3 regions of the Streptomyces sp. NPDC059582 genome follow, and region 2 is predicted to be linked to each of the others. Evidence: riboswitches for the same ligand, from Rfam matches in the RefSeq annotation. Region 2 holds a riboswitch; each other region holds the start of a gene.

Region 1 (5,060 bases), on a different contig from region 2:
GCTTCGGCAAGCACAAGCTGGCCCCGCGCATCAGTCCCGGCAAGACCCGTGAGGGGCTGCTGGGCGCGGTGTCGTTCGCCATGGTCGCGGGCGCGCTGTGCATGCAGTTCCTGATCGACGACGGTGAGTGGTGGCAGGGCCTGCTGCTGGGTCTCGCGGTGGCCGCCAGCGCGACGCTCGGCGACCTCGGCGAGTCCATGATCAAGCGGGACCTGGGCATCAAGGACATGGGCACGCTGCTTCCCGGGCACGGGGGCATCATGGACCGGCTGGACTCGCTGCTGCCGACGGCTCCCGTGGTGTGGCTGCTGCTGGTCATCTTCGTGGGGTCCGGCTGACGGCCGCTCCAGCCGCCCGCGCTGCTTCCACACCCCTTCGGAACCACCCCTTCCGCACATATGATCACCCTGCCGTGATCTGTGTTGCGGGAGGGGTGGAGCGCTATGTGGGGGCGTAGGCGGGCCAGGCGCGAGCAGGAGGCGCAGGAGGCGGTCGAAGGGCTCGCGGCGAGCTTCCGCTCGACCGTGGAGGGGGCGGACCGGTCCCATGAGGCGCTCCTGGAACTGCGGGAGGCGCTGGCGCAGGAGCTGGCGGAGATCGCCGTACTGCTCGGACGCCGGGACGGAGTGCCCGCCGACGCGATACGCGGACAGACGGACGCGGCGGCGCGTGTCCTGGCGGACGTGGACGGGATGTCGGAGCGGTACACCGAGACCCGTGCCCACCTCGTCGGCAAGGATCTGGACGACCTCGGCGAGATCATGCCCTCGCTGGAGGAGCTCGTCGAACAGGCCCAGGAGATGGCGGCGGCCGGGGAGCCGTTCGTCGAGGCCATCGAGTCGGTGATGGAGCTGCGCCGGACGACCGAGCGGCTGCGCGACGACCTGGTCCCGCTCCGCGAACGGATCCACGCCGCCCACCGGGCCGCGCGGGACGAGCTGGCCGCGGCGCAGGGCGCACCCGGCTGGTTCGGCCGACAGGCGACGCTCGCCACCCTCGGCGACCGCCTGACCGCACTCGACGAGGGCCGCGTCACTCCCACGCCCGAGCACAACGTCACCGATCACTACCGCGAGCTGGAGCGCGAGATCGCCGAACTGCGCGACGTGCTGGCGACGGACGGCTGAGCCGCCTGGGCACCTTGGATCGCGGCGGGGCTCGTCATGGCTGGGCCGTGCCCGGGACTGCCTGCGGCTCGACGCTGACAGACACCACCCCCGGGTGACCACCCCCACCCCGCTCCCGCCTGGGGCAGCGGAGTTGATCTGCCACACTGGAAGAGTTATGCCTGCACCCGGAGAACTCACTTTCGTCGCCCCGCGCGGAGCCAAGAAGCCGCCGCGGCATCTCGCCGACCTCACGCCCGCGGAGCGCAAGGACGCCGTGGCCGAGATCGGTGAGAAGCCGTTCCGTGCCAAGCAGCTCTCGCAGCACTACTTCGCTCGGTACGCGCACGACCCGGCGGAGTGGACCGACATCCCCGCCGGTTCGCGCGGCCGGCTCCAGGAAGCGCTGCTTCCGGAGCTGATGACGGTCGTGCGGCATCTGTCGACCGACGAGGGCACCACGCGCAAGACGCTGTGGCGGCTGTTCGACGGGACGCTCGTCGAGTCCGTGCTGATGCGTTACCCGGACCGGGTGACCATGTGCATCAGCTCACAGGCCGGCTGCGGGATGAACTGTCCGTTCTGCGCGACCGGGCAGGCCGGACTGGACCGGAACCTGTCGACCGCGGAGATCGTGCACCAGATCGTCGACGGGATGCGCGCCCTGCGCGACGGTGAGGTGCCCGGTGGACCGGCCCGGCTGTCCAACATCGTCTTCATGGGCATGGGCGAGCCCCTCGCCAACTACAAGCGGGTCGTGGGAGCCGTCCGGGCGCTCACCGACCCCGCGCCGGACGGGCTCGGGCTGTCGCAGCGTGGCATCACCGTGTCGACGGTCGGGCTGGTGCCCGCCATCCACCGGTTCGCCGACGAGGGCTTCAAGTGCCGCCTGGCGATCTCGCTGCACGCGCCCGACGACGAGCTGCGCGACACACTGGTCCCCGTGAACACGCGGTGGAAGGTGCGCGAGGTCCTCGACGCCGGGTTCGACTACGTGGAGAAGTCCGGCCGCCGGCTGTCCATCGAGTACGCGCTGATCCGGGACATCAACGACCAGGCCTGGCGCGGTGACCGGCTCGGTCGGCTGCTCAGGGGCAAGCCCGTGCACGTCAACCTCATCCCGCTGAACCCGACGCCGGGCTCGAAGTGGACCGCCTCCCGTCCCGAGGACGAGAAGGCGTTCGTCGAGGCCATCGCGGCGCACGGGGTGCCGGTCACCGTCCGCGACACCCGCGGGCAGGAGATCGACGGCGCCTGCGGCCAGCTGGCCGCCACCGAGCGGTAGGCATTCCGGCCACGGCCGGTATTCTTGCGCGGTACACATCTTCATATTCCGACAGGGGAGCGCCACAGCGCTGAGAGTGCGGCAACCGGGCCGCAGACCCTCTGAACCTCGCCCAGGTCATTCTGGGTAGGAAGTTCGGTCATCACTCAAGCTGTTGCGCCCTGCCCGGGAGCCGGCGGATCCGTCCGACGGCCCCGGGCGGGGCCGCGTCTCTTCCTGGTCACCTCCAGGAGGAATCAAGTGCACACCAAGACGTTCGTGGCCGCGGCGGTCGGGCTGGGCCTGGTCACGCTGTCCGCCTGCGGGTCGTCCGCGGACGAGGGCGCTAAGGACTCCAAGACCGTCACCCTCGTCAGCCACAACTCGTGGGCCGTCTCGAAGAACGTGCTCGCGGACTTCGAGAAGCAGTCCGGGTACAAGGTCAAGGTCCTCGAGGACGGGGACGCGGGCCAGGCCGTCAACAAGGCGATCCTGACCAAGGACAACCCGCAGGGCGACGTCTTCTTCGGCGTCGACAACACGCTGCTGTCCCGGGCCCTCGACAACGGGCTGTTCCAGTCGTACGAGGCCAAGGGCCTGGGCCGGGTCGGGGCCGAGTACCAGCTCGACCAGGGCAAGCACCGGGTCACGCCGGTCGACTACGGCGACATCTGCGTCAACTACGACAAGGCCTGGTTCAGCGCGCACAAGCTGACCCCGCCGGCCACCCTCGACGACCTGGCCGAGCCGGCGTACAAGAACCTGCTCGTCACCGAGAACGCCGCCACCTCCTCGCCCGGCCTCGGCTTCCTGCTCGGCTCGGCCGCGAAGTACGGCGACGACGGGTGGCCGGAGTACTGGAAGAAGCTCGAGGCCAACGGTGTGAAGGTGGTCGACGGCTGGGAGCAGGCGTACAACGAGGAGTTCTCCGGTTCCGCGGGCGGCAAGAAGGCCAAGGGCGACCGGCCGCTCGTCGTGTCGTACGCCTCCTCGCCGCCCGCCGAGGTGATCTACGCCGACCCGAAGCCCACGACCGCGCCGACCGGCGTCGCGGCCGGAACCTGCTTCCGGCAGATCGAGTTCGCGGGGCTGCTGGGCAACGCGAAGAACACCGAGGGCGGCAAGGCGTTCATCGACTTCCTCGTCTCGAAGGAGTTCCAGGAGGACATGCCGCTGAACATGTTCGTCTACCCGGTGGTCGCGGACGCGAAGGTGCCGGCCGAGTTCACCGCGTACGGGCCCGCGGCCAAGGACCCCGAGATCATGGCGCCGGACCGGATCGCCGCCAACCGTGACCAGTGGGTCAAGTCGTGGACCTCGCTCGTACTGAAGTAGCCCCGCGCGCCCCCCGCGAGGGACGGAAGGGCAACGCGGCGCGGCTCGGGCTGATGGCCCTGCCCGTCGCGTTCTTCGGCGTCTTCTTCGCCTACCCGGTCGCCGCGATCGTCGCCCGTGGTCTGAAGGCCGACGGTGCCTGGCAGGTCGGGCGGATCGGGGAGGTGCTCGCGCAGTCCGACATCCGGCACGTCCTGTGGTTCACCACCTGGCAGGCGCTCGCCTCCACCGCGCTCACCCTGCTCGTCGCGCTCCCGGGGGCCTACGTCCTCGCCCGCTTCGACTTCCCGGGCAAGCGGCTCCTGCGGGCGGTCGTGACCGTGCCGTTCGTGCTGCCCACGGTCGTCGTCGGGACGGCGTTCCTGGCGCTGGTAGGGCGTGGCGGGCTGCTCGACGAGCTGTGGGGCGTACGGCTGGACACCACGGTGTGGGCGATCCTGCTCGCGCATGTCTTCTTCAACTACGCGGTCGTCGTACGGACGGTCGGCGGCCTGTGGGCGCAGCTGGACCCGCGGCAGGAGGAGGCGGCACGGGTGCTGGGCGCCTCCCGGTTCACCGCCTGGCGCACCGTCACCCTGCCGGCGCTCGGGCCCGCCGTGGCCGCCGCCGCGCTCATGGTCTTCCTCTTCACCTTCACCTCCTTCGGCGTCGTGCAGATCCTGGGCGGTCCGACCTTCTCCACCCTCGAAGTGGAGATCTACCGGCAGACCTCCGAGATCTTCGATCTGGCCACGGCCGCCGTGCTCACGATCGTCCAGTTCGCGGCGGTGGGCGCGATCCTCGCCGTGCACGCGTGGACGGTACGGCGCAGGGAGACCGCCCTGCGCCTCGTGGACGCGGCCGGGACGGCACGCCGGCCGCGCGGCGGCGGGCAGTGGGCGCTGCTGGCCGGGGTCCTCGCGACCGTCGCCGTGCTGATCCTGCTGCCGCTCGCCGTGCTGGTGCAGCGGTCGCTGGACGCCCCCGGCCTCGGCTACTACCGGGCGCTGACGTCGTCCGACGGGGGCGTCTTCCTGGTGCCGCCGATCGACGCGGTCGGCAACTCGCTGACGTACGCCCTCGCCGCCACCGCCATCGCCCTGGTGATCGGAGGTCTCGCCGCCGCGGCCCTGACCCGGCGCGACGCCGGGCGGCTGGTACGCGGCTTCGACGCGTTGCTGATGCTGCCGCTCGGGGTCTCCGCGGTGACGGTCGGCTTCGGGTTCCTGATCGCGCTCGACGAGCCGCCGCTGGATCTGCGCGCCTCCTGGATCCTCGTGCCACTCGCGCAGGCGCTGGTGGGCGTCCCCTTCGTGGTACGGACCATGCTGCCGGTGCTGCGGGCCGTGGACGGGCGGCTGCGGGAGGCGGCGGCC
Region 2 (5,060 bases):
CGGCACCCCGGTTGGGACGCCCAGCGCCTCAAGGCGGCTCTCGTCGGCACGGCCGTCCCGGTCGACGGAGCGGGGGTGTACGAGCAGGGCGCGGGCCGCGCGGACGTGCCCGGCGCGCTCTCGTCCCGGATCACCGCCTCCCCGCCCGCGGTGTCGGCCGCACCGGTCTGGCCGTACGGCGGCAGCCCGGCCCGCACGGTGACCTACCGCAACGACGGAGGCAAGGACGTCCGGCTGAGCCTGTCCCTCAGCGGGACCGCACCCGTCTCGGTCGCCCCGCGCCAACTGACCGTCCCGGCCGGCGGCACCGCCGAGGTGACCGTTCGGATCGACACGCGCCGGTTGTCCGCGGGCGCCCACAGCGCGTGGATCACCGCTCGCGGCAGTGACGGCAGCGCGGTCCGTACCCCTGTCGGCATCGATGCCGAGGCGCCGACCGCCACGTTGACCCTCGAGCCCGCCGCCCTGCGGCCCGGGGTCGAGACGGCGTACACGAACCTGGTGGTGCAGAACGAGAAGACCGGCCAGGCGCAGTTGGTCGGCCTCACCACGGCCCCCGAGGAACTCCGGCTGCCGCTCGGCGACTACCGGGTGTTCGGCGGGGTGTGGGAGTACGTCCGCCACGGCAGGGCGAGCGTGCCGGAGAGGTCCGTGTCCGTCGCCCGGCGCGTCACCCTCTCCGGCGACCGGACGCTGAAGACCGACGTGTCCGCGGCGAAGCCCGTCACCATGGGCATCGACGACCCGAAGATGCGGATCAGCGAGCAGGGGTCGGCGACCGGGCTGGTCTCGTCGACCGGCGCGGGCGCCCCGGTCGGGCTGGCAGCGCCGATCTACGCCGGTGCCTACACCTCTTACGCCGTCGGCAGCCCCCGGATACCCGGGCTGACGTACTTCTCGGCCGCAGCCTGGGAGCAGCCGTACGTCCTGGCCACGACCGTCGGGGGCACAGGCGCCCCGGTGGACGTTCCGGTGTGGCTCGTGTCCTGGCAGCGGATGGATTGGAACGTGGAGGCGCAGGTCACCGACGCCGGCTACGGCGCGGACCTGACAGGGCTGCGGCTCAAGGACCGGATCGTGCTCCTCGAGACGGACTGGAGCCTGCCCTGGGAAGAGCAGACGCGGCGGTACGAGGCCGTCAAGGCGGAGCATCCGGCGGCGATCCTGCTGGCGGGCTCGGCGTCGATCGACCCTGCCGACCCGACGCTGGGCACCGGCGACCAGGGGGTGGCACTGCTGCGTGAGCGGCTGGCCGAGGGCGAGCTGACCCTTCGGATCAGCGGCGCGCGCAACGGTGACCGCAGCTACTTCACGTTCCACACTCATGGCGACGGAGTGCCGGCCGGTGCGCACTGGCAGGACCGGCGCCGGGACCTGGCCCGCGTGGACCACGGTTTCCGTACCACCGGATACCCGAACGACCCCAAGGGGATCTACGGGTGGGCCACGTACAACGGTCTGCAACTGGCCCAGCAGTGGACGCTGTTCCGGGCACCGCACCGGATGACGGCGTACTACACACCCGACGTCCCGTGGACGACGGCCACGTTCGAGTACGCGACGGACGCCGGGGCGCTCGGAGCGCAGTACACCAACCCGACGGTCTACCGCCGGGGGCGCACGGTGACCGACAACTGGCTCACGGGGCCCTTCAATCCGTCGCTGTCGGCGAACGGACCCGACGGCCGGGCACAGGCGACCCGCGACGGGGACAAGCTGCGCCTTGCGCTGCCGATGTTCTCGGACGCGGCGGGCCACCGGTCGGAGCCCGCGCGGTCGGTGGAGTCCGGCGAGACGGTGCTGCGCGACGCCTCGGGCAGGGTGCTCGACCGCAACGACGTGCCGGGTCAGGGTGTTTTCGACGTGCCCGCGCGTGGGCAGTGGTACGAACTCGCCTCCTCCGCGCATCGCGACGCCGCGGAGTGGGCGCTCGGCACGCACGTGACGGACACCTGGCGGTTCCGCTCGGAGCACACCGGCGGTGAGCGCCCGCTGCCGTTGCTCGACACGCGCTACGACATGGCCGGGCTGGACGGTGACAACTCGGTGCCCGAGGGGTCGGAGTTCACCTTCGGCCTCGGCATCGACCGCCCGGGGGCGGGCGGCGGCGCCGACGGCGAGCGGGTGTCGGTGCAGTACTCCACGGACGACGGCGCCACCTGGCAGCCGGCGAAGGTGCGGGGCCGGGACGGGGACCGGCGGGTGACCGTACCCGCCATGGACACCGGCTGGGTCTCGCTGAAGGTGACGGCCTCGGACCGTACCGGCGCGTCCGTCACGGAGACGGTCACCCGGGCCTATCGGGTGGGCTGCCCCGAGTACTGGTGCGCCTTCGCCCCGGCATGGCCGCACTGGCCGGCCGGATAGTCCGCAAGCCGATGCGACGACGGTGCGGGCCGGGCCTCGGGGGCCCCGGCCCGCACCGTCGTGCCGTGCCGGTGCTTGCCGAAGCCGAAGCCGAAGCCGATGCCTCCGCCCGACGACCGAGCGGCCGTGCGCACGCACCCGGCGGCGCTCTGGCCACCGGTCAGGCGACCTGCTCCGCAACCGGCTCGGTCAGCTGCTCGACGACGCTCGTCCCGCTGCCCGGCTGCGACTCCCACTCCCAGGCCTCCTCCAGGCGTACCCGGCCGTCGGGCAGCTCGACGACCGTGGACACACAGTGCCCGGACGAGGTGCTCCCGTCGTGCTTGAGCTGCACGTACCGGAAGTCCAGCCGGTCACCTGACCGAGTGCCCACCAGCCGTCCGCGCACGACGTCACCGCCCGCGTACTCCGCCCAGATCGCGCCGTCCTTCTCGTGGTACGCGAACCGGGTACGCGTACCCACCTGACCTGGGGCCTGGTCCGCCACCGGGGCGAGGACGAGTCCGTCGAGCGAGCGGGCCATGGGCGGAGGCTCCCTTACTGAGACTTACGGCAGCGGGCTAGGGTGGAAAACGTAAAGCACTCGCGGGAGCCCGGACGCACCGGGCTGAGAGGGAGGCTGGCGGCCTCCGACCGTACGAACCTGATCCGGGTCATGCCGGCGAAGGGAGGGGCTGGACGCCCATGTCGCCTACGCGTACGTCAGACGTCCTCGTCGTGGGGGGCGGAATCATCGGACTCGTGACGGCGTGGCGGGCCGCGCAGCGCGGGTTCGCCACGGCCGTCGTGGATCCCGAGCCCGGCGGCGGGGCCGCGCAGGTGGCGGCCGGGATGCTGGCCGCCGTCACGGAGCTGCACTTCGGCGAGCAGACCCTGCTCGGCCTGAACCTCGCCTCGGCCCGCCGCTACCCGGACTTCGCGGCCGAGCTCACCGAGCTCACCGGCCAGGACCTCGGCTACCGCCGCTGCGGCACGCTCGCCGTGGCGCTGGACGCCGACGACCGCGCGCATCTGCGCGAACTGCACGTCCTGCAACGGCAGTCGGGCCTGGACTCCGAGTGGCTGTCCGGGCGGGAGTGCCGGCGCCTGGAGCCGATGCTCGCGCCGGGCGTGCGTGGCGGGCTCCGGGTCGACGGCGACCACCAGATCGACCCGCGGCGGCTGGCGGCCGCCCTGGTGACCGCGTGCGGACGGGCCGGTGTGGTCTTCCACCGGGAGTGGGCCGAGCGGCTGGACGTCGCGCGGGAGCGGGCGGCGGGGATCGTCACCCGCGAGGGCACGACGCTGGGCGCGGAGCAGGTGGTGCTCGCGGCCGGCAGCCTCAGCGGGCGGCTCGCGGGCGTCCCGCCGGACGTACGGCCGCCCGTGCGGCCCGTGAAGGGGCAGGTGGTCCGGCTGGCGGTGCCACGGCGGTACGCGCCCTTCCTGAGCCGGACCGTACGGGCCGTGGTGCGCGGCAGCCAGGTCTACCTGGTGCCGCGGGAGAACGGCGAACTGGTCCTCGGGGCGACGAGCGAGGAACTGGGCTGGGACACCACGGTGACGGCGGGGGGCGTGTACGAGCTGCTGCGCGACGCGCACGAGCTGATGCCGGGCATCACGGAGCTGCCCCTCACCGAGACCCGGGCCGGGCTGCGCCCCGCCTCCCCCGACAACGCGCCCCTGCTGGGCCCGACCGCGCTGGACGGGCTGCTGCTGGCCACCGGGCACCACCGCAACGGCGTGCTGCTCACGCCGGTCACCGGTGAGGTGCTGGCGCATGCGCTGGCCACCGGTTCGCTGCCGGCCGAGGCACGTCCCTTCACCCCCGCGCGGTTCGCCGCCGCCGTACTCACGGAGCAGCCCGCATGAACACCTCCCTCACCATTTCCGTCAACGGGGAGCCCCGGGAGATCACGCCCGGCACGGCTCTCGACACCCTCGTCCGGACACTCACCGCGGCGCCGTCCGGCGTGGCCGCCGCGCTCAACGAGACCGTCGTCCCGCGCGGGCAGTGGCCGGCCACGGCCCTGTCCGAGGGCGACCGCGTCGAAGTCCTCACCGCCGTCCAGGGGGGCTGACCCATGGCCGACGATCCCTTCGTCATCGGCGCTACGTCCTTCTCGTCCCGGCTGATCATGGGTACGGGCGGTGCGCCCAGCCTCGACGTGCTGGAACGGGCGCTGGTCGCCTCCGGCACGGAGTTGACGACGGTCGCGATGCGGCGGGTGGACCCGTCCGTACACGGGTCCGTGCTGTCGGTGCTGGAGCGGCTCGGGATCCGGGTGCTGCCGAACACGGCGGGCTGCTTCACCGCGGGCGAGGCCGTGCTGACGGCACGGCTGGCGCGGGAGGCGCTCGGTACCGACCTGGTCAAGCTGGAGGTCATCGCGGACGAGCGGACGCTGCTGCCGGATCCGATCGAGCTGCTGGACGCGGCGGAGACGCTGGTGGACGACGGGTTCACGGTGCTGCCGTACACGAACGACGATCCCGTGCTGGCCCGGAAGCTGGAGGACGTGGGGTGCGCGGCGGTCATGCCGCTGGGGTCGCCGATCGGGTCGGGGCTCGGGATCAGGAACCCGCACAACTTCCAGCTGATCGTCGAGCACGCGCGGGTGCCGGTGATTCTCGACGCGGGGGCCGGTACGGCTTCGGACGTGGCGTTGGCGATGGAGCTGGGATGTGCCGGTGTGATGCTCGCCTCGGCGGTG
Region 3 (5,060 bases), on a different contig from region 2:
GACGCCTGCTGGGGTCGTTCGGGCTCTCTATCAGCATCTGAAAAATCACTCCTTGTGATCTGCCATGTACGTTCAGCAAGATGCCACCAAATGTCAGGGGTTCATTCCCGGCCATTCGACGGCATATGACGGGGTAGGCGATGCGCGAGTCCGTACAGGCAGAGGTCATGATGAGCTTTCTCGTCTCCGAGGAGCTCTCCTTCCGCATCCCGGTGGAACTGCGCTACGAGTCCTGTGATCCGTACGCCGTGCGGTTGACCTTCCACCTTCCCGGAGACGCCCCGGTGACCTGGGCGTTCGGGCGGGAACTCCTGATCGACGGGGTGGGCCGGGCGTGCGGTGAGGGGGACGTGCGGGTCTCGCCCGTCGACCCCGACTCGCTGGGCGAGGTCCTGATCCGGCTTCAGGTCGGCGTGGATCAGGCGTTGTTCCGCTCGTCGACCGCGCCGCTCGTGGCCTTCCTCGACCGCACGGACAAGTTGGTGCCGCTGGGCCAGGAAGGTTCGCTCGCCGACTTCGACGCCCATCTCGACGAGGCGCTGGACCGCATCCTGGCCGAGGAACAGAGCGCGGGCTGAAGCGAGGGCGCCTGGGGGCGTCGGACGCGTCAGAACGGCGCGTGGAGGGCATGCAGGAACGCTTCTGTGGGCTCCCTGAGGGCCTGCAGGAACGCTTCTGTGGAAGTCGGGTGGGAACGCCACGGCGCTGCCGCTGTGGCGTTCGGGTGACGCCGGGCCGAGGCGTTCGGGTGATGTCAGGCGTGCGTCACCGCTTGCGCCGTCGGCCCCTTCCCGCGCGTGCCGGAGCCGGCGGGGCACCCGTCGGGCCCGTGGTGACGGCGCCGTCCTGACCCGACCGGTCGGCCGCGACCACCAGCGCCGCGAGCGCGGTGGTGACCGGCACCGACGCGACCAGGCCGATGGAGCCCACCAGCGTGCGCACGATCTCCTCCGCGACCAGCTCGCTGTTGGCGACCGTGCCGACACTGCTCTGCGCGATGGAGAACAGCAGCAGGAGGGGCAGCGCCGCGCCCGCGTAGGCGAGGACGAGCGTGTTGACGACCGAGGCGATGTGGTCACGGCCGATGCGGATGCCCGCCCGGTACAGCCCCCGCCAGCCCATCGACGGATTGGCCTCGTGCAGCTCCCAGACCGCCGACGTCTGCGTCACCGTCACGTCGTCGAGGACACCGAGCGACCCGATGATGATGCCGGCGAGCAGCAGACCGCTCATGTCGATCGCCGGATACAGACCGTGGATCAGACCGGTGCTGTCGTCGGTGTTGCCGGTGAGCGAGGCCCAGTCGATGAACAGCGAGCCCAGGATGCCGATCAGCACCAGTGAGATCAGAGTGCCGAGCACCGCCACGGATGTGCGGGCCGACAGTCCGTGGCAGACATACAGGGCGATCAGCATGATGGCGCTCGACCCCACCACCGCCACGACCAGCGGGTTCGAACCCTGGAGGATGGCGGGCAGGATGAAGAAGTTCAGGATCAGGAAGCTGATGGCCAGTGCCACCAGCGCCATCACGCCACGCAGCCGCCCGACGATCACGACGGCGAGCGCGAAGATGCCCGCGAGCAGCGTCATCGGGATCCGGCGGTTGACGTCGGTGACCGAGTACTGGAGATCCTTCGGCGCGGAGGGCTCGTAGGCGACCACGACCTTCTCACCCTGGTGCAGCTGGCGCGACTGGTCCGGCTGGACGATCTCGGTGAACGTACGACCCTTGTCCGAACCGGTGTCGACCCGGATCGTCGCCTTCTTGCAGGTGCCGTTCGCTTCCTGCTGGGCGGAGGAACCCTCGGCGGTCGAGGTGTCGCCGGTCGGGGTGTCCCCCGAGGCGTTCACCGAACGACAGCTCACACCGTCCACTGTGGTGACCGTGGCCTGTTGGGTCTGCCGGTCGAACCCGACCCCGGTGCGCTCGTGTGCCGGGGCGCCACCGGGCCACAGCACCGCGAGGCCGACCACCACCGCCGCCGCGAACGGCACGAGGATCGCCGCGATGACCTTGCGCAGGTGCTTGGAGACGGGGGCGGCGGGGCCATGGCTGTGCGAATGACCGTGCCCGCCACCGGATCCGGGACCGTGTCCGCCGCCCGACCCCGGATCCTGATCCCCGGGTCCGTGCCCGTGCCCCCGCTCCGGTCCGTGTCCTGGTCCGGGGCCGTGCCCGGGCCCCGGCCCATGTACCGCCCCCTGCCCAGGTCCGGTGCCGTGTCCGGGGTGATGTCCGTGGGTGTGCCCTGCACCGGAACCATGGCCGTATCCGGGGCCGTTGCCGCTCCCGGTGCCGTGGTCGGCTCCGGGTCCGCGAGGCGGCTCCGGCGAGGGGTACGGCGGCTCGTGTGTCGTGGTCACCGACCGATCATCGCAAGAACGGCAGAGGCCCACTGTTCACCGCGCCACAAATGACGCTAGCGTGGAGGCACCTTTGCACACGCGGGAGCTCGGAGCACCGGGCTGAGAGGGCGCTGACCTTCGTCTTCGCGATGTTTCACGTGGAACGAGTGATGTTTCACATGAAACGTCTGCCGACGGAAGCCGCTGCGTCGACCGCTGAACCTGTTACCGGGTAATGCCGGCGTAGGGAGTAGGTCTCATGACCAACAAGGACGTACGCACGCCTGTCTCCGACCAGGGCGAACAGCCCCAGGAGGCCGGGAAGTCGATCGGCTGGCACAAGTCGTACGTCGAGGGCTCGCGCCCCGACCTGCGCGTGCCGGTCCGTCAGGTGCACCTCACCAACGGGCAGTCGGTCACGCTGTACGACACATCGGGCCCATACACCGATCCCCTCCTCGCCACCGATGTCCGTAGGGGTCTGCAACCGCTGCGGGAGAACTGGATCATCGGGCGCGGAGACACCGAGGAGTACGCGGGCCGTCCCGTCCGTCCCGAGGACGACGGGATCAAGCACACCTCGCCGCGTGGCGGCCTGCGCAACCTCGATGCGGTCTTCCCCGGACGACCGCGCCAGCCCCGCCGCGGCCGCGACGGCAAGGCGGTCACCCAGCTCGCCTACGCGCGCAGCGGCGAGATCACACCGGAGATGGAGTTCGTGGCCGTCCGGGAGAACGTGGCGCCCGAGGTGGTCCGGGAGGAGATCGCGGCGGGCCGGGCTGTGCTGCCCGCGAACGTGAACCACCCGGAGATCGAGCCGATGATCATCGGCAAGCGGTTCCTGGTGAAAGTCAACGCCAACATCGGCAACTCCGCGGTGACCTCCTCCATCGAGGAGGAGGTCGACAAGATGACCTGGGCGACTCGGTGGGGCGCCGACACGGTCATGGACCTGTCCACCGGACGCAACATCCACACCACCCGGGAGTGGGTACTGCGCAACTCCCCCGTCCCCATCGGGACGGTGCCGCTCTACCAGGCCCTGGAGAAGGTCGACGGCAGGGCCGAGGAGTTGACCTGGGAGATCTACAAGGACACGGTCATCGAACAGGCCGAGCAGGGCGTGGACTACATGACCGTCCACGCCGGGGTCCGGCTGCCGTACGTGCCGCTGACGGCCAACCGCAAGACCGGCATCGTCTCGCGCGGCGGCTCGATCATGGCGGCCTGGTGCCTCGCGCACCACAAGGAGTCGTTCCTGTACGAGAACTTCGAGGAACTGTGCGAGATCCTCGCCGCCTACGACGTCACCTACTCGCTGGGCGACGGTCTGCGGCCGGGGTCGATCGCGGACGCCAACGACGCGGCGCAGTTCGCGGAGTTGCGCACGCTCGGGGAACTCAACACGATCGCCAAGCGTTTCAACGTACAGACCATGATCGAGGGCCCGGGACATGTCCCGATGCACAAGATCAAGGAGAACATCGACCTTCAGCAGGAGATCTGCGATGAAGCTCCGTTCTATACGCTCGGCCCGCTGACCACGGACGTCGCGCCGGCGTACGACCACATCACCTCCGGCATCGGTGCCGCGATGATCGCCTGGTGGGGCACGGCGATGCTCTGCTACGTCACGCCCAAGGAGCACCTGGGCCTCCCTGACCGTGACGACGTCAAGACCGGCGTCATCACCTACAAGATCGCCGCCCACGCAGCAGACCTCGCCAAAGGACACCCGGGTGCGCAGGAGTGGGACGACGCGCTGTCCGACGCCCGCTTCGAGTTCCGGTGGGAGGACCAGTTCAACCTCGCCCTCGACCCGGACACGGCACGGGAGTTCCACGACGAGACCCTGCCGGCCGAGCCCGCCAAGACGGCCCACTTCTGCTCGATGTGCGGGCCGAAGTTCTGCTCGATGAAGATCAGCCAGACCATCACGGAGCGGTTCGGCGGGGCGGCGGCCGAGGGGGCCTCTCCGGAGGAGATCGCCGAGGGGATGCTCCAGAAGTCGAAGGAGTTCGCGGCGAGCGGCAACCGGGTCTACCTGCCCCTGGCGGACTGACACGGGCCCAGGCCGACCGAGGTCGTCGTGGCGGATCCCGGTCCGGGTGTGAGCCGACCCGGACCGGGGAAGCCGGACCGTGGTCAGACCACGGCGTCCTGCGGGTACCAGCGGAGTTCCACGGTGTTGCCGTCCGGGTCCTGGACGTAGACCGACGTGGCGGCGCCGCGTGCGCCGAAGCGCTGAACGGGGCCTTCGAGAACCGTGAAGGCCCCTGACTCGATGACCTCCGCCCAGTCCAGCGGTTCCACGGTGAGACAGATGTGGTCGACGTTGGACTCCCCACGAGGACCGCTGACCAGGTCGATGATGGTCTCGGGGGTGATCCGTACCGAGGGGAACGGGCTTCGGCCGGACCGCCACTCGGCCACGCGGACCGGATCCAGACCGAGGAGCCCGGTGTAGAATTCCAGGGACCGTTCGACATCCTGGACGTTGAGGACCAGATGGTCGAATGCCTTGACGCGCAGAGAGGTCATGTCGTCTCCAGGGCGATGGCGCGGTGCGGCCGGTCGGTCAGCAGGTCGGGGTCCATGTCGTCGACGGTCATCAGCTTCACGTCGTCGGGCCCGGCCGGAGAGGTGGCGGTGGCGGAGACGGTCAAGGGGATTCCTCGGCTCGTGGAGTGCGGGTGGACGCCTTCTACGAT

The links. Region 2 has a riboswitch for thiamine pyrophosphate ahead of thiO (glycine oxidase ThiO). Riboswitches for the same ligand answer to the same signal wherever they lie in the genome.
Region 1: it holds a riboswitch for thiamine pyrophosphate, as region 2 does, so the genes downstream of both, ACFV0T_RS19460 (thiamine ABC transporter substrate binding subunit) here and thiO (glycine oxidase ThiO) in region 2, are expected to answer to the same signal.
Region 3: it holds a riboswitch for thiamine pyrophosphate, as region 2 does, so the genes downstream of both, thiC (phosphomethylpyrimidine synthase ThiC) here and thiO (glycine oxidase ThiO) in region 2, are expected to answer to the same signal.

The regions. Positions count from the first base shown of each region.
Region 1 covers NZ_JBHWCC010000021.1:40,022-45,081, reverse strand. The annotation lists gene ACFV0T_RS19475 (phosphatidate cytidylyltransferase) at 1-338, shown strand, start outside; gene ACFV0T_RS19470 (hypothetical protein) at 444-1,127, shown strand; gene rlmN (23S rRNA (adenine(2503)-C(2))-methyltransferase RlmN) at 1,285-2,391, shown strand; TPP riboswitch at 2,435-2,542, shown strand; gene ACFV0T_RS19460 (thiamine ABC transporter substrate binding subunit) at 2,632-3,705, shown strand; gene ACFV0T_RS19455 (ABC transporter permease) at 3,681-5,060, shown strand, end outside.
Region 2 covers NZ_JBHWCC010000051.1:39,666-44,725, forward strand. The annotation lists gene ACFV0T_RS32990 (S8 family serine peptidase) at 1-2,367, shown strand, start outside; gene ACFV0T_RS32995 (hypothetical protein) at 2,528-2,890, opposite strand; TPP riboswitch at 2,943-3,054, shown strand; gene thiO (glycine oxidase ThiO) at 3,052-4,218, shown strand; gene thiS (sulfur carrier protein ThiS) at 4,215-4,427, shown strand; gene ACFV0T_RS33010 (thiazole synthase) at 4,431-5,060, shown strand, end outside.
Region 3 covers NZ_JBHWCC010000005.1:30,614-35,673, forward strand. The annotation lists gene ACFV0T_RS06680 (IclR family transcriptional regulator) at 1-41, shown strand, start outside; gene ACFV0T_RS06685 (SsgA family sporulation/cell division regulator) at 141-578, shown strand; gene ACFV0T_RS06690 (YibE/F family protein) at 766-2,367, opposite strand; TPP riboswitch at 2,439-2,616, shown strand; gene thiC (phosphomethylpyrimidine synthase ThiC) at 2,609-4,411, shown strand; gene ACFV0T_RS06700 (VOC family protein) at 4,495-4,890, opposite strand; gene ACFV0T_RS06705 (hypothetical protein) at 4,887-5,015, opposite strand; gene ACFV0T_RS06710 (LysR family transcriptional regulator) at 5,043-5,060, shown strand, end outside.